DNA from 3 places in the Streptomyces sp. NPDC041124 genome. Region 2 is predicted to be linked to each of the others. Evidence: riboswitches for the same ligand, from Rfam matches in the RefSeq annotation. Region 2 holds a riboswitch; each other region holds the start of a gene.
The links. A riboswitch is a leader RNA that binds a small molecule or an ion and turns the genes downstream of it on or off. The one in region 2 is predicted to bind cyclic di-AMP.
Positions count from the first base shown of each region.

Region 1: another riboswitch for cyclic di-AMP. It lies ahead of ACZ6A9_RS08235 (M23 family metallopeptidase); the one in region 2 lies ahead of ACZ6A9_RS31290 (M23 family metallopeptidase).
Region 3: another riboswitch for cyclic di-AMP. It lies ahead of ACZ6A9_RS03705 (transglycosylase SLT domain-containing protein); the one in region 2 lies ahead of ACZ6A9_RS31290 (M23 family metallopeptidase).

Region 1 covers NZ_JBVIYR010000003.1:11,667-17,259, reverse strand. The annotation lists gene ACZ6A9_RS08245 (dihydrofolate reductase family protein) at 1-548, shown strand, start outside; tRNA gene ACZ6A9_RS08240 (tRNA-Met) at 612-685, shown strand; cyclic di-AMP (ydaO/yuaA leader) riboswitch at 991-1,148, shown strand; gene ACZ6A9_RS08235 (M23 family metallopeptidase) at 1,160-2,179, shown strand; gene ACZ6A9_RS08230 (PrsW family intramembrane metalloprotease) at 2,258-3,646, opposite strand; gene trmB (tRNA (guanosine(46)-N7)-methyltransferase TrmB) at 3,689-4,525, opposite strand; gene lhgO (L-2-hydroxyglutarate oxidase) at 4,571-5,593, opposite strand, start outside.
Region 2 covers NZ_JBVIYR010000015.1:90,706-96,298, forward strand. The annotation lists gene ACZ6A9_RS31270 (hypothetical protein) at 1-104, opposite strand, end outside; gene ACZ6A9_RS31275 (MBL fold metallo-hydrolase) at 626-1,741, opposite strand; partial or broken gene ACZ6A9_RS31280 (GNAT family N-acetyltransferase) at 1,889-2,346, opposite strand; gene ACZ6A9_RS31285 (SGNH/GDSL hydrolase family protein) at 2,372-3,157, opposite strand; gene ACZ6A9_RS31290 (M23 family metallopeptidase) at 3,361-4,290, opposite strand; cyclic di-AMP (ydaO/yuaA leader) riboswitch at 4,293-4,456, opposite strand; gene ACZ6A9_RS31295 (tyrosine-protein phosphatase) at 5,064-5,593, shown strand, end outside.
Region 3 covers NZ_JBVIYR010000001.1:780,128-785,720, reverse strand. The annotation lists gene ACZ6A9_RS03720 (M56 family metallopeptidase) at 1-912, opposite strand, end outside; gene fahA (fumarylacetoacetase) at 1,072-2,286, opposite strand; gene ACZ6A9_RS03710 (HAD family hydrolase) at 2,913-3,785, shown strand; gene ACZ6A9_RS03705 (transglycosylase SLT domain-containing protein) at 3,749-4,231, opposite strand; cyclic di-AMP (ydaO/yuaA leader) riboswitch at 4,235-4,405, opposite strand; gene ACZ6A9_RS03700 (polyprenyl synthetase family protein) at 4,933-5,593, shown strand, end outside.

The sequences.
Region 1 (5,593 bases), on a different contig from region 2:
AGGGCGGCCGGCTGCGGCTGGTGGAGACCCGTCCGGTCGGCGACGTCGTCCTGATGCGCTACCAGCCCACCGCGCCCGGCGCCGGCGCGCTGTCCTCCGCGGCCGACCACCACTGGCTGGCCCTCGCCTGCGCACTGGCCGCCGAGTGCCCGCCCTCCGGCACCGCGTTCAGCGTGGGCGCGGTGGTGGTCGCCGCCGACGGTACGGAACTGGCGCGCGGGCACTCCCGGGAGGGCGCGGACCCGGTGGTGCACGCGGAGGAGGCCGCGCTCGCCAAGACCGACCCCGCCGATCCCCGGCTCGCCGGCGCCACCGTGTACTCCAGCCTGGAGCCCTGCGCCCGGCGCGCGTCCCGGCCGGTGCCGTGCGCCCGGCTGATCCTCGCCGCGGGGGTGCGGCGGGTGGTCACGGCCTGGCGGGAGCCGGACACGTTCGTGGAGGGGGCCGACGGCAGCGGCGTACTGGAGGACGGGGGCGCCACCGTCGTCGTCCTGCCCGCGTACGAGGAGCGCGCCAAGGCGCCGAACCGGCACCTGACCGGAGGGTGACGCCGAGCCGTCCGTGACGGGTGTGCGGCACGTCCCGCCGATGGCGTACACTGGTCTCAACGACGCGGGGTGGAGCAGCTCGGTAGCTCGCTGGGCTCATAACCCAGAGGTCGCAGGTTCAAATCCTGTCCCCGCTACTGAAGGCCGAGGGCCGGAATCCGATCAGGGTTCCGGCCCTCGGTGTCTTCCGTCGTCCGTCCCTCTCCCCGCTCCCCTCACTCACCGTGATCGGACCGTCTCGCAGCGCGTGACGACTGACGAACCGTCAGGAGCGGGGCGGTATCCGAAGCGCGGTCAACTCGCCCGTTTTTGCCCGCTCGTGGAAGTTAAGTCCACCCGGGATTCGTTAATGATCAAGAGGAACGGCTTGGAATCCGGCCCCCGCGTCTATTAACGTTCGATAACGCAGCGCGGTCGTCCCAGCCGTCACAGAAGGCGGCTCCGTGCGCACGCGCCGAATCCCGCAAGGGAACCGGGGAACCACCAACTTGGGGTGAATCGCGTTGATGCGGCCGTGGAGACACGGCTCGTATACGCGCGTAGGAGACCTTCCTGCTCCGAACCCGTCAGCTAACCCGGTAGGCGAGAAGGAAGGAAAGGAGCGCGCCCACGTGGCGTCCAACCCGCCTGCCCCCGAGGCCCCGTTCATGCCGAGCGACACCTTCGCCTACGGCGGAGACCGCACCGACGAGGGCCCCTTCGAGGAGTGGAACCCCACCGCGGAGTCCATTCGCCCCGTCCGGGGCCGGCACCGTGTCTCCAAGCAGCGCGGCGGAGGACTCGCCCGCAGTTCCACCGTCCTCGGTGTCGGCGTCATAGCCGCGGTCGGCGCCGGTGGCATGGCCACCGCCCAGACCGGCAAGCCGCCGGTGTCGATCTCCATGCCCGACCTCCCCAACGTGGGTTCCCTCATCTCCGACGAGGAAACGCCCCAGGGCTCGGCCACTCCGCTCAGCACCCTCGGCATGAGCGCGGCCGACACCGAAGAGGGCACCGCCGGTGCCGGTGAGGCGCTCCGCTCGCGGATCATGGCCCAGGTCGAGCAGCAGCAGAGCCAGGCCGAGACCAAGGCCGCCGCCGAAGCCCTCGCCGCCGCCGAGAAGCAGGCCGCCGAGGCCGCCGCCAAGGCGGAGCAGGAGGCCAAGGCCAAGGCCGAGGCCGCCAAGAAGAAGGCCGAGGAGGAAGCCGCGAAGGCCGCCGAGGCCAAGCGCCTCGCCGAGCTGGCCAAGCAGTACACGCTGCCGACCTCCTCGTACACCATCTCCTCGACCTTCGGTCAGTCCGGCGCCTACTGGTCCTCCGGCCAGCACACCGGCCTCGACTTCGCGGCCCCCACCGGCACCCTGATCAAGGCGGTCCACACCGGCACGATCACCTCCGCCGGCTGGGACGGTTCCTACGGCTACAAGACCGTGCTCACGCTCGACGACGGCACCGAGATCCTGTACGCCCACCAGTCCTCCATCGGCGTCAGCGTCGGCCAGAAGGTCAACACCGGCGACGTGATCGGCCGCGTCGGCTCCACCGGCAACTCCACCGGCGCCCACCTCCACCTGGAGGTCCACACCGGCGGCTCCTCCACCGGCATCGACCCGATGGCGTGGCTGCAGAGCAAGGGCCTCAACCCCTGAGCGCCGGCGCCCCCTGAGCCCCACCGCCTCCCCACCCCGGCAGTCCCGACGACGACCCCCCGACGTCAGGGCTGCCGGTCAGGTGTGCCTGCCATAGGGCGGGTTCGCGTTCCCGGGTGCGGGGTGCGCGTACGGCGGATTCCCGTAGGGGTGTGGTCCGTGCGGGTGAGGTCCGTACGGACGGGGTCCGTACGGGTGCGGCCCGTACGCCCCCGGCACCGGCCACGGTGCGAAGGCGAGGGGAACCGGCGGCGCGGTGAGCCGGGCCGCGTGCTCCAGCGCCGGGCGGGCCGCCGCCCGCCGGTGCCACAGCTCCAGCAGCAGTTCCCGCTCCCGGGCCACGAAGTCCGTCCCGGCCCGCCCCCTCCGGCCCCGGTGCCGCAGGAACGCCAGCGACGTCGCGTACGCCTCGTACCGGGCGACCGCCCGCGCCGCCGGTCTCCCGCCGTGCCGGCGCGCGTACCGGCGGGCCAGGTGACGCGCCCGCATCGAGCCCAGGGCGAACGGCTCGGCCGGGGTGAGCCAGCCGGCCGCCACGTACGCGGGCAGCTCCGTGCGCACCGTCCGCAGCTCACGCTGCCGCGTCCACACCACCAGCCAGGTCAGCAGGCCGAACGCCGGCACCATGAACGCCGCGTACACGGCGAAGAACCCGAAGTGGCCGAGCGCGGCGGAGCCGTTCCACAGCGCGTGCATGCCCATCGCCAGGAGCAGCCCGCTCAGCGGCAGCAGGACCCGCCGCAGCCGCTGCCGGTCCGCGGACAGCGCGGCGAAGCCGAAACCGATCCCGGTGAGCACGGTGAACAGCGGATGCGCGAAGGGGGACATCACGATGCGGACGAAGAACGTCGCCGCGGTGACCGAGGCCACGCCGCTGCCGCCGGTGAGCTGGTCGGTGCCGAAGGCCGTGCCCAGGTAGAGGATGTTCTCGGTGAACGCGAAACCGGTGGCGGTGACCCCGGCGATCACCACGCCGTCGAGGATCCCGCTGAAGTCGCGTCTGCGGAAAAGGAAGACCAGCAGGACGGCGGCAGCCTTCGCGGACTCCTCCACGACCGGCGCTATGACCGTCGCCCCCAGGGTGTCCGCGCCGGCCGGGTCGGCCGTCGCCGTCGCTATCCACCGCGTGGCGAAGCTGTTCGCCACGATCGCGATCAGTGCCGCCGCGCACGCCCCCCAGGCGAAGGCGAACACCAGGTTCCGCCAGGGTCCCGGTTCGACCCGGTCCAGCCAGCGGAAGGCGGCCACGAGCAGCGGCACCGGGAGCACGGCGAGCCCCAGCCCGACCAGGAACCCCTCGGTGCCCGTCTGCTCGCGGACCAGGGCGAGGATCACCAGACCGGACAGCGTGAGCAGGACGGTCAGCGCGGCGTAGCGCACCCAGGGCCGCTGCCACCAGTGCGCGTGCCCCAGCGTCCCGCCGGGGTCGTCGCCGGGGTGCGGCGGGTACGGAGGGCTGGTGGCCACGGAATCGACCCTAACGAGGGAGGGGCAGGACGGCGTGCGGTCTCAGACTGGGTGCCCGTCCCGCTCCCCGTGCGGTACGCGGCGGAAGAGCAGGTCGTTCACGACATGACCCTTCTCCAGCCCCTGCCCCTCGAAACGGGTGCGTGGCCGGAACGCGGGACGCGGCGCGAAACCGCCGTCCGCCCGCGTGTTCTCGAAGGCGGGGTGCGCGGTGAGCACCTCCAGCATCTGCTCCGCGTACGGCTCCCAGTCGGTGGCGCAGTGCACGACAGCCCCCGGCCGCAGCCGGGCCGCGGCGAGGGTGAGGAACTCCTCCTGGATCAGCCGCCGCTTGTGGTGCCGCTTCTTCGGCCACGGGTCGGGAAAGTAGACGCGCAGTCCGTCCAGGGAGTCGGGGGCGAGCATCTCGCGCAGCAGGATGATCGCGTCCCCGTTGCCCACCCGGACGTTGGTCAGCCCCCGCTGGTCGGCGAGGCTGAGCAGATGGCCCTGGCCGGGGGTGTGGACGTCGACCGCGAGGAGGTTGGTGTCCGGGTCGGCGGCGGCCATCGCCGCGGTGGCCTCGCCCATTCCGAAGCCGATCTCCAGCACGACGGGGTTGCCGTTGCCGAAGAACGCGGCGAGATCCAGCCGCCGGCCGCCGTCGATGTCGAACCCCCACGCCGGCCACAGCCGCTGCAGCGCGTCCGCCTGCCCGGCGGTGACACGGCTGCGGCGCGGCTGGAAACTGCGGATCCGCCGCTCGAAGTGCGACCCGGCCGGGTCGGCCTTCGGCCCGTCCGGGAACCTCGGCTCGCCCTTGGCCCGGGTACGGCGGATCGGCTCACCGGGCGCGGAGGCCGGGTGGTGCGTTTCGGGGATGCTCACGGAGTCAGACACAGTGCTGCCGATTTTACGGGGGCGCGGCCGGCGGCCGGCGTGCCCTCAGCCCCCCTCCGCCGTGAGCTGCGCCATCGCCCGCCGCGCGATCTCCCGCCCGATGGGCAGGGACGCCGTCGCCGCGGGCGAGGGGGCGTTCAGCACGTGCACCGCGCGGGGGGTCTCCTGGATCAGGAAGTCGTCGGCCGGTGTGCCGTCCCGCAGCACCGCCTGCGCTCTCACCCCGGCCGGTGCCGGCACCAGGTCGTCCTCCCGGACGGCGGGCAGGAGCCTTCGCACCGCCCGGGTGAAGGCCGCCGTGGACAGGGAGCGGTGGAGTTCGCCGGTGCCGTACCGCCAGTGGCGGCGGGCCAGCCGCCAGGAGCCCGGCCAGGCCAGGGTCGCCCCCAGCTCGCGCGGGCGCACCGTGCGCCAGTCGTAGCCCTCGCGGGCCAGGGCCAGCACCGCGTTCGGGCCGACGTGGACGCCTCCGTCGATGCCCCGCGTCAGATGGACGCCGAGGAAGGGGAACGCCGGGTCGGGCACCGGATAGACCAGGCCGCGCACCAGCTCCGGGCGGGCCAGCTCGTAGTACTCGCCGCGGAACGGCACGATCCGCACGTCCGGATCGTCCCCGGTGGCGCGCGCGATCTCGTCGCAGTGCAGTCCCGCGCAGTTCACCAGCACCCGGCCGCGCACGACGTCCCCGCCGGCCGTCAGGACGGCGACCCCCCGGTCGGGGCGGCGGTCGACGCGCACCACCCGCGTCCCGTAGCGGATCTCCGCGCCGGACGCCTCGGCGAGCCGGCGGGCGACCGCCGTGAAGTCGCAGATGCCGGTCGCGGCGACGTGGATGGCCGCCAGGCCCTCCACCTCCGGCTCGTACTCCCCGATCTGGCCGCCGCACAGCTCACGGACCACGATGCCGTTCTCCCGGCCGCGCTGGACCAGGGCGTGCAGCCGCGGCAGCTCCTCGCGGGCCGTGGCGACGATCAGCTTGCCCGTCACCGCGTGCGCGATGTCGTACTCAGCGCAGAACTTGACCATCTCCGCCGCGCCCCGCACCGCGTACCGCGCCTTCAGGGAGCC
Region 2 (5,593 bases):
TTGAGTTCCGCCGTGTCGGCGGAAACGAAGAGCCTGTCCTTCACGCCAAGCTTCGTCACCTCTTCCAGCGAGAGGCGGCGAGCGGCGATCTTCTCCGTGTTCACGTCTTCCCTTTCAGGTTGCACTGTCCCTTGGGGCAAGGACGCTACCACGAAACCCCGAGGTCAACTGCCCAGTAATCCATGGGTAAATGGCCCTCGATGACCTGCACGGGAGAATGCTGAAGCGAGTGCCACTCGGTCGGGAACACGCAGCCGCCGGACAGTATCCCCCGTCAGGGTGTTGAGGTTCAACTGACCCTGCGTCCCGGTGCGTTGGACAGCACGGGGGAACCAAAAGAGAGTTCACGCCAGATATCACCCATATCGCCTTCATGGAGCTGGCGGCCAGGTGCGGCGATCCATACGTCGTGCATCTCGAAGAGCGCAGCGGCAACCAACCGGAGAGTCGGATCCGCGGGGATTACGGCACCCTCCGAGCCGAGGGCACTGGACTGTCGAGGTCCTGCACCACGTCAGGGACGTCACCTTCGCGGAGGACTCCTCCCAGCCGCCCTGCTCGGGCTCACATGATGACAACGGACGACATCGAACGACGCCGAAGCCCTGCTCGTCCCCGACCGGCGTCACCGCTCGCCCGCGAGGCCGAGATCCCCCTCCCTCGCCCCGGCCACGCCCTCCGTGCCCCGGGGACGCCGCCGCCAGGGGTGTGCGATCGGACCGGAGACCGCCCGCCACCACGGCTCGACCGGCACCTTCCCCGTCGCCTCGAACGGCTCTCCCGGTCGCGGGAACGCCGCCGCCTGCCCGGCCTCCTCCGCGGCGTCCTTCGTCCACTCCCCCGGCTCCGCCCACGCGTGCGGCGCCAGGTTGAAGGTGCCCCAGTGGATGGGGAGCAGGACACCGGCCGGTGCGCCGCCCTGGAGGTCGAGGTGTGACCGTACGCCTTCCTCGGGCGTCATGTGGATGTCGGGCCAGAAGTCCGAGTACGCGCCGATCTGGATCATCGTGGCGTCGAACGGGCCGTGGGCGGCGCCGATCTTCTCGAAGCCGTCGAAGTAGCCGGTGTCACCGCTGTGGTAGACGCGGTGTTCCCCGCCGGTGACGACCCAGGAGGCCCAGAGGGTGTGCTGGGTGCTGCGCAGGCCGCGGCCGCAGAAGTGGCGGGCCGGGGTGGCGGTGAGGGTGAGTCCGCCGACCTTCGTCGCCTCGTGCCAGTCCAGCTCGCGCAGCCGGTCCGCCGGCACACCCCAGTGCTCCAGGTGCGCGCCCACGCCAAGGGGTACGGCGAACAGTGTGTCCGTGCCGGCCAGCGCCTTGATCGTGGGCAGGTCCAGGTGGTCGTAGTGGTCGTGGGAGATGACGACCACGTCGACCGGACCGAGCGCCGCCAGCGGGAGAGGTACCGGGTGCAGCCGCCCGGGACCGGCGAAGGGGAAGGGGGAGCAGCGTGCGCCCCAGACGGGGTCGAACAGGACGCGGTGGCCGTCGATCTCCGCGAGGACCGAGGAGTGGCCCATCCAGGTCAGGCGGAGGCCCGTGGCGGGCGGGCGGGAGATGTCGGCGAGGGTGGTGGGGTGCACCGGGATGTCGCCCCGCGGGGCGCGGCGGGAGCGGCTGTCCTTGTCGAAGTACACCTTCGCCAGGTCACGCGCCGAGCCCGAGGGGCGGGTCCGGGCGGGGCCGCCCGGGTTCTGGAACACGCCGTCCTCGAAGTGCGGGGACCGGCGGATGCGGGCCATGCGCTCGCCGCCGGGGTCCGCGCCGAAGCCGGTGGGCCGCAGGGCGCGGAGCCCGGGGCTGCGGAAAGGGGAACCGGCCACGGTACCTCCAGGTGGAGTCGTTCAGGCATTCCATTATGTGGGGCGGGTACGACACCGTGGTGCCGGTCACGGCCGACGGCTCCGGCTCGGCTCGCGCACCATGAACACGTCCACCGGGCCCTCGGTCTCGACGGTGAATCCATGCCGCTCGTACAGCCGCCGGGCCGGGCTGCCGCGCAGCACGTCGAGCCGGACGACGGCGCCCTCGCGGTCGCACCGCTCCAGCAGTGCGCGCAGCACGCCCGAGCCGATGCCGCCGCCCTGCAGCGCGGGGTCCAGGTAGAAGTGCTCCAGCCAGTGGCAGTGCCCGGCGGGGCGCAGGGCCACGCAGCCGGCGAAGGCGCCGCCCGCCTCGATCACCCGGGGGTGGGCGGGATCGAACCCGTCACGCAGCCGCTCGCGCACCCGCCGGGCGTCGTACCGGCCGAGCCGTTCCAGATCCGGGCGCGGCGCACGACCGCGCGCAGCTCCGCCACCGGCTCGACGTCCGCCGCGGTCGCCGGCCGCGTGCCCCAGTCCCCCATGATCGGCACGCTACCGCGCAAAGTCTCACGCCACGGCGGCGATCCGCACCTTGATGTCGTCCGGTGACAGCGGGCCCTTGGCGATCACGTGGTCGCCGGAGGACTCGCCGCGCAGCCGCCGGCCGATCCACGGCACCAGGTACTCACGGGCCCACTGGACGTTGTCCCGGCGGACCTCCAGGGCGCCGCGGGGCGGCAGTTGCGGCCAGGGCTGTTCCGGGTCGGCGGGGACGTCCAGGCCGAGGGCGAGTCCCGCGCGGAGCGCCACACGGGTGTGTCCCTCGGGCGACAGGTGCAGCCGGTCGGCGTCCCAGGCCCTGCGGTCCTGGACGCTCCTGAGGGACCACAGGTCCAGCACCGGGCAGCCGTAGCGGTCGGCGACGGCCCGCACGTGCCCGTTGTAGGTGGCGATCTTGCCGCGCAGGTGCTTCAGGACGGGGACACCGCGGGTGTCGAACCCGGTCGTCACCAGCACGGTGCCGGACACGGCCGTGAGCGCGGCGATCGCCCGCTCGAAACGCTCGGCCACCTCGTCGGGGTCGGAGCCCGGACGCAGGATGTCGTTGCCGCCCGCGCAGAAGGAGACCAGATCGGGGGCGAGTTCCACGGCTCTCGGGAGCTGGTCCGCCACGATCTGGTCCAACAGCTTTCCGCGCACGGCGAGATTGCTGTACTCGAAGGCTCCCTCGGGCCGGAGGTCTGCTAGGAGGACGGCGAACCGGTCGGCCCAGCCGACGAACGCCCCGTCGGGGCCGGGGTCGCCGACGCCCTCGGTGAAACTGTCCCCCACCGCCACGTACGACCCGATCACTCTTCTGCTCTCATTCCTCGAATCGTCTGCCACAGCAGGCCATGATTCACCTTTCGATGTGACCTACGCGACCGTAGGCAGGGGTTGACGCGCGGTGAGATAAGCCACTCCCGGGTGTCGGCCCTTTCCGGAATACGCCGAAGGCCGGCCCCGGGGGTGGGAGCCGGCCTTCGGCGCGCGGGTCAGGAAGGGTGCCGCAGGGGTCAGATGGAGACGCCCTTGGAGCGGAGGTAGGAGACCGGGTCCACGTCCGAGCCGTAGCTCGGACCGGTGCGGATCTCGAAGTGCAGGTGCGGGCCGGTCGAGTTGCCGGTCGAGCCGGAGAGGCCGACCTGCTGGCCGCCGCTCACGGTCTGGCCGGCGGAGACGGACAGCGAGGACAGGTGGGCGTACTGGGCGTAGTGGCCGTCGTCGAGCCTGATGACGACCTGGTTGCCGTACGCGCCGGCCCAGCCCGCGGAGACGACCGTGCCGGAGCCGACGGCCTTCAGCGAGGTGCCGGTCGGGACGGCGAAGTCGACACCGGTGTGGTAGCCGCTGGACCACATGCTGCCGGCCACCTTGTAGGCGGTGCCGAGGCTGCCGCCGAGCACCGGGGAGCTGTAGCCGGAGGAGGCCTGGTTCGCGGTCGTCTGCGTGGACGCCTGCGGGGCGGTCCGCTCGGACGACTGCTGCGCCGGCTTCTCGGCGGGCTTCTCGGCCTTCGGCGCGGCCGGCTTGGGCGCGGCGGGCTTCGGCGTGGCGGACTTCTCCGGGGCCTCGGCGGCCTTGCCGTCCACGGAGAGCTTCAGGCCCGGGTGGATCAGTGACGGGTCGTCACCGACGACCTGGCGGTTGTCCGCGTAGAGCTTCTTCCAGCCACCGTCGACCTGCTCCGCCTCGGCGATCTTCGCGAGGTAGTCGCCGGCCTTCACGGTGTAGGTGCGGCCCTCACCGCTCTTCGCGGCGGCGGCCTTGTCGCTGGTGACGGAAAGGGACTGGACGGTCTTCTCGGGAGCCGACTGCGGGGCGGCGTGCGCGCCGGTGGCGCCGAGGAGCGGCAGGGCGAGTGCGGCGCCACCGGTTCCGGCGACGGCGATGGAACGGGTGAAACGCTGAGCCTTGGTACGGCGGTGCTTACCCTTCGCGGGCATGACGATTTCCTCTCCGGCGCCTACGAGGTGAGCTGTCGGGTTCGGACTGGAGATGCCCGGCCGCGAATTCACGCGACTTAACCCCAAGCCGTTCCGGAGACCGGAACAGGCAGTCGTACCTGTGGGTCCCCCGCTCCTGCCGTACACGGGTCAGTGTGTGCGGGCTCCGGGCGGCGGCAGGATTAGGCGTCCGTCCGGATCGGTTGGGAACGTAAGCGACCCGGATGCGAACGGACAAGCGAAGGTTCGCCGCGAACGCTCTTTTTCGTGATCCACGGGGCGAAACGACGTCACCGAGCGTCGACCCGGATGCGGATTCCCCGCGTGAATTCCCTTGCCGTTCCGCTGAATTACGTGAACATGGCGACAACACACCGTCACCGATATGACGATGCTCACGCACCCCCTCCCCATCTCCTGCCCTATGGGGGCACGTTGGATCCAAACTGACTAATCGGACAGAAAGCGTGAATCAGGCGATCGTGGACGCCCGGGCCGGGACGCCTCCACACCCGGATCACCCTCGGTCCGGGGACGGGGGCGAGGCATTTCCATGCACTTAGTCCCTTTGAAGGCATTCAGTCCGATGTGACCCGAGATGACCATCTGGACGGCGCGGGGCGGGACGCCCCCGGGCCGTCGAGATCATCGCGGTCGTGGAGTGGTCGGGGCCTGCCTGTGGACAACTCATTGCCCCAGGCAGGCAATGTCGTATCGTCATGTGGTGCCCGTCGACGAGCCGCGGCGACGGCGCGGAGTGGGAGGAGTCCTTCGTGACGCAGCAGATCCCGTCGACCGAACCGGAGCTGGCCGGAGTACGCAACTTCCGCGACGTGGGCGGACTGCCGACCGTGGACGGACGGCGGGTGCGGCACGGAGTGCTGTTCCGCAGCGGTCACCTCGCCCACGCGACCGCGGAGGACGCCGTGTTCCTGTCCTCGCTGGGGCTGCACACGGTCTTCGACTTCCGCAACGCGGCCGACCAGAGGCTGGAGGGGGCGGACGTCGAGCTGCCGGGCGTGCGCAACGTGAACCTGCCGCTCAGCGACCCGGCGGACGGCGCCGAGTTCTGGCGGATGGTCCGCGACGGGGACCTGGACCAGCTGCGCTCGGTCCTCGCGGACGGCAAGGCCGCGGACCGGATGATCAGCTCCTACCGTCTGATCATCAAGGAGCGCACCGCCGAGCACGCGCTGGTGCTGCGCTCGCTCGCCGAGGACAGCGTCCCCGCGCTGATGCACTGCGCGGCGGGCAAGGACCGCGCGGGCCTGTCGGTGGCGGTGACGCTGCTCGCGCTGGGCGT
Region 3 (5,593 bases), on a different contig from region 2:
GAAGGTGATCAGCAGCGGGACGAACGGGACCAGCGCCGCGGCGGCGGTCGTCAGGGCACGGTCACGGCGGCCGAGGCGGGGCGGCGGCTCCAGCAGGCGGTCGACGCGCTCGCCGAGCAGACGGTGGCTGGAGGAGCAGGACAGCACGCCCCGGTGCTGGTTCAGCTCGATCAGCGCCAGGGCCGTGGTCAGGTGGCCGCAGCGGCGAGAGGCCGTGTCGTCGGCGGACAGCTCCACCAGGCGGTGGGTCTGGTCGCAGAAGTGGGCGAACAGCGGGATGCGGGGGAAGCCGGTGGCCAGGGCCGTGGAGAGGTGCAGGAGCCAGTCGTGGCGGGCGCGGGCGTGGCCCCGCTCGTGGGTGAGGACGGCGTCGACCTGGTGGTCGGTGAGGCGCCGCAGCGCACCGGTGGTGACGATCAGCTGGGGCGGGCTGCCGGGCATCCACCAGGCGTCCGGGTACTCGTCCTCCAGCACCAGCAGGGGGCCGCGGGCGGCGGGGAGACCGGCGGGCAGGTCGGGGGCGCGCTCCCGCAGGTGCGCCCGGGCCTGGGCGCGGCGGCGGCGCGCCTCGACCAACTCGCGTCCGAGCATCGCCGTCGTCCAGGCCGCACCGCAGGCCAGCAGCACGGTGAGGACGACGGTCCAGGGCGAGGCGGCGGACAGGTCGTAGGCCGCGGTCACCGCGGGCGGCGCCGGGGCGAAGAGCTGGGCGCGGACGGTGCCGAAGACGGCCGCGGCGCCCAGCGCGAGCGCCGTAAGACAGCACAGCAGGACGGTGGCGACCAGGCACTGCCACACCCACAGGGCGACCACCGGCTCCCGTTCCGGCCACTTCGCCCGGGTCAGCGCCCGGGGGACGGGCACGGCGGCCGTCACGGCGACAACGCTCAGCAGGAGCAGGCAGACGGTCATGCCACGGGCTCCGGTTCCTGTCGGAAGGGGCGGCTCGGGGGCGTGCGGGTCGTGCGGAGGGGGCGCGGCGGGGGTAAGCGCGCACCGCCCGACGCCCATTATGGCGGCGAAGGGCGGTGCGGGTCAGGGGTCGTCGGAGATCGGACAGGGCCGGACGGGTCAGGGCGCGGGGACCACCCGTCCCGTGACCTCGCCGAGGCCCACGCGCACGCCGTCCGGGCCGGGCGCCCAGGCGGACAGCGTCACCACGTCGCCGTCCTCCAGGAAGGTCCGCTTGCCGTCGGGGAGTTCGAGCGGGTCACGGCCGTTCCACGTCAGCTCCAGCAGCGAGCCGCGCTCCCGCTCGGTGGGGCCGCTGACCGTGCCGGAGCCGTAGAGGTCGCCGGTGCGCAGGGACGCGCCGTTGACGGTCATGTGGGCGAGCTGCTGGGCGGCCGTCCAGTACATGGTGGAGAAGGGGCACTCGGAGACGTCGTGGCCGTTGATGGTCACGGTGATGCGCAGGTCGTAGCCGCCGGGTTCCTCGCCGCTGTCGTCCAGGTACGGCAGCAGCTCGTGGGTGCGCTCCGGCGGGGCCACGCGGGCCTCGTCCAGCGCGTCCAGCGGGGTGATCCAGGCCGACACCGAGGTGGCGAAGGACTTGCCGAGGAACGGGCCGAGGGGCACGTACTCCCAGGCCTGGACGTCGCGGGCGGACCAGTCGTTGAGGAGGCAGAGGCCGAAGACGTGGTCGCGCCAGTCGCCGAGCGCCACCGGCCGGCCCCGCTCGGACGGGGTCCCGACCACGAAGCCGACCTCCGCCTCGATGTCCAGCCGGACGGACGGCCCGAACACCGGGGCGGCGTCGGCGGGCGCCTTGCGCTGGCCGGAGGGACGGACGACATCGGTGCCGGACACCACGACCGTGCCGGACCGGCCGTGGTAACCGATCGGCAGGTGCTTCCAGTTGGGCGTCAGGGAGTCGGCGGCGTCGGGGCGGAACATGCGGCCGACGTTCCGGGCGTGGTTCTCGGAGGCGTAGAAGTCGACGTAGTCGGCGACCTCGAAGGGCAGGTGCAGGGTCACCTCGGACAGCGGGTGGAACAGCGGCTCGACGGTCTCCCGGTGCGCGGGGACGGTCACCCAGGCGGTGAGCGCCCGCCGCACGTCCGACCAGGCCGTACGGCCCGCCGCCAGCAGCGGGTTGAGGGTCGGGCGGGCGAGCAGGGAGGCGTAGGGGGAGCCCAGGGCGTGCGCCGCGGCGCCGGCGTCGAGGACGTGGTCGCCGAGCCGGACGCCGACGGTCCGCTCCGACGAGCCGGGGGGCGAGAAGACGCCGTACGGCAGGTTGTGCGGGCCGAAGGGGTCGCCCTCGGGGACATCGAAGGGGGGCATCGGGTGCTGCCTCGCTTTCGTGTGCGCGGGTGCTCCACGTGTCCGTGGCCGTGCCACACGTTACGGGCCGGACGGCGGTCTTGTGCAGAGCGGAGTTCCGGAGCCGGTGTGGGAGCCGGTGCCGGAGGTGGCTCGCGGGCGGCGAGTGCGCGGGCGCGAGGCGGACATGCAGGGCTTCCCGCTCGTGGGGCAGGAAAGCCGTCGGCTCGGCCCCCTCGTACAGCACCGCCACCCGGGCCCGTGGCCGCACCCGGCCCACGGCGGTGGTGAACTCCGGTTCCATGAAGGGGCTGCGCGGCGCGTCCGCCGGGGCGCGCGGTTCCCGCCGGCGCTCCCGTTCCCCCTCGCCGCGCTCCTCGGGCTCAGCGCGCGCACGCGTCCACTGCTCACCTGGCCGCCCGGTCAAGTCCCCCTGGACTGTTGGGAAGGTACCGCCCCATCCCGGGCGGACGGTAGACAGCGGCCGATGCTCTCGCCCAACGGTGAAAGATGCCCGATGTTCTCGCCAAACGGTGAAAGAGGCCGGAACCGGTCTCTACCCGGCGACTACGGAAGGGGAATCGCACCGAAGCGAGCGGAACCGGGCACGGTGAATCGGAGGGGCGCGTGGTCCGTATTCTCTGATCATGGCCGCACCCACCGATTGTTCGCTCATCGCCACCGACCTGGACGGGACGCTGCTGCGCGGCGACGACACCGTGTCCGACCGGTCACTCGCCGCGCTCGCGCGGGTGGCGCAGACCGGTGCCCAGCACCTCGTGGTGACGGGCCGCCCGGTCCCCAGGGTGCGGCCGCTCCTCGACCAGCTCGGGTGCACGGGGCTCGCGGTGTGCGGGCAGGGCGCGCAGGTGTACGACGCCGGCGCGCACCGGATGCTGTGGTCCGTCCGGCTGGACCGGGAACTGGCGGAGACCGCGGTCGGCAAGATCGAGGCCGAGGTGGGGGAGGTGTACGCCGCGGTCGACCAGGACGGTGTCGACGGGCTGACGCTGATCGAGCCGGGCTATCTGATGCCGCACCCGACGCTGCCCGCCGTGCGGGTAGAGCGGCGCGGCGAGCTGTGGGAGCGGCCGATCAGCAAGGTGCTGCTGCGCCACCCGCTGCTGTCCGACGACGCGTTGGCGGCGGCGGCGCGGTCGGTGGTCGGTTCCCTGGCCACGGTCACCATGTCGGGGCCGGGGACCGTGGAGCTCCAGCCGTGCGGGGTGACGAAGGCGACCGGCCTCGCGCTGGCCGCCGAGCACCTGGGGCTGAGCCCGCAGCGGACGGTCGCCTTCGGCGACATGCCGAACGACATCCCCATGTTCGACTGGGCGGCGCACGGTGTCGCCATGGCGGGCGCGCACCCCGAGCTGAAGGCGGTGGCCGACGAGATCACCACGTCGAACGAGGACGACGGCGTGGCCGTCGTCCTCGAGCGACTGTTCGGTGGTGCGGCCGTGCTGGGCCGTCAGCGGTCGGCTCAGTACGCGCCGAAGACGTTGTCGATGGAGCCGTAGCGGTCGGCGGCGTAGTTGCAGGCCGCCGTGATGTTCGCGACCGGGTCGAACGGGTCGAAGGCGGTGCCGGGCACGTGGTAGGCCTGGAAGGTCGGGTCGATGACCTGGAGCAGGCCCTTGGACGGGGTGCCCTTGGCGGCGTTGGAGTCCCACAGGTTGATGGCGGCGGGGTTGCCGGAGGACTCGCGCATGATGTTGCGGTGGATGCTCTCGTAGGAGCCCGGGATGCCGTGCTGCGCCATCACGTCCAGCGACTCGCGGATCCAGCCGTCGAGGGTGTCCGGGTACGCCGTGGCCGAGGCAGTGGTGGTGGACGTCGTGGTGGCCGCGGCGGCACCGGTGGCGCCGAACAGCGGGAGGGCGACCACGGCGACGCCGGCACCGGCGACGGCGAGGGAGCGGGCGAGGCGGCGACGGCCGAAGCGGGGCTGACCGGAAGCGGGCATGTCTGGGTTCCTCTCCTACGCCTGCGAGGTGAGCTGTCGGGTTCGGGCGGGAGAGTGCCCGGCCGTGCCCCTGCGGGCATGGCTTCACCCCGAGCCGTCCCGGTGCGATGCCCGGTGCGGCGACTTACCTGGGTCCCCCGCTCCTGCCGTGCGTGAGTTCGTCGATGGGTGTGGTGCGGGCGGTGGCAGGATTCGGCGTCCGCCCGGCAGGCCCGGAACGTATGCGAGAGCGGATGGGGGGAACAAGTGAGGGCGTCACACAAGCAGCCGTTTGATCTTCGAACGGGTGATTTGGGGTGCTTGATCCTTTGTGCTCACGGAGGGTCAACTCCCGTTCAGGGGAAGGGAGCACGCCGGACTGCGGGCGTGGCGGGCTCCACGGGCGGCGCGTGACTCACTTCACTGGCCGGGGAATGCGAGAGCATTTGCCGCCAACGGGAATTCGGTGACCAAGAGAGGTAAATCGGACGCACGTCCGGACGGGGTGATGTGGGTGCCGGTACGTCCGCCAAAGGGAGGGAATGTCCACTGCCGTCGACCCGGTCGCGAACACCCCGCCCCCGGCCCCGTACCGCCCTGCCTGTAACCCCGGGTGCCGGTGGTGATCGAAACGTGACCGGATACGCTGACTTGAGTGAGGGCAGCGACCTATCGACATTCCGTGTGATCGCCAGTGGACACCAGCAGACAGGAGACCCCTCGTGACCGTCGTCGGGCCGTTCGGGCTGAGCGTGCGGGACCAGGCTCTGGAAGCCGATGTCCAGGCCGGAATGACGGCTGTCGAGGAAGGGCTGATCGAGGCCACCAAGAGTGAGGTCCCCTTCATCACGGGCGCCGCCCAGCACCTGGTGCGGGCCGGCGGCAAGCGGTTCCGCCCGCTGCTCGTGATGCTCGCCGCCCAGTTCGGCGACCCCTACGCGCCCGGCGTGGTGCCCTCCGCCGTGGTGGTGGAGCTGACCCACCTGGCCACGCTGTACCACGACGACGTGATGGACGAGGCCGACGTGCGGCGCGGCGTGGACAGCGCCAACACCCGCTGGGGCAACTCCGTCGCGGTCCTCACCGGCGACTTCCTCTTCGCCCGGGCCTCGCACATCCTGGCCGACCTCGGCCCGGAGGCGGTGCGGGTGCAGGCCGAGGCGTTCGAGCGGCTGGTCACCGGGCAGATCCTGGAGACCGCGGGACCGCAGGACGGCCGTGACCCGGTCGACCACTACCTGGACGTGCTCGGGGGCAAGACCGGCTCGCTGGTCGCCGTCTCCTGCCGGTTCGGCGCGATGATGTCCGGCGCCGACGAGACGGTGGTGGACGTGCTCACCCAGTACGGCGAGCGCCTCGGCGTCGCCTTCCAGCTCGCCGACG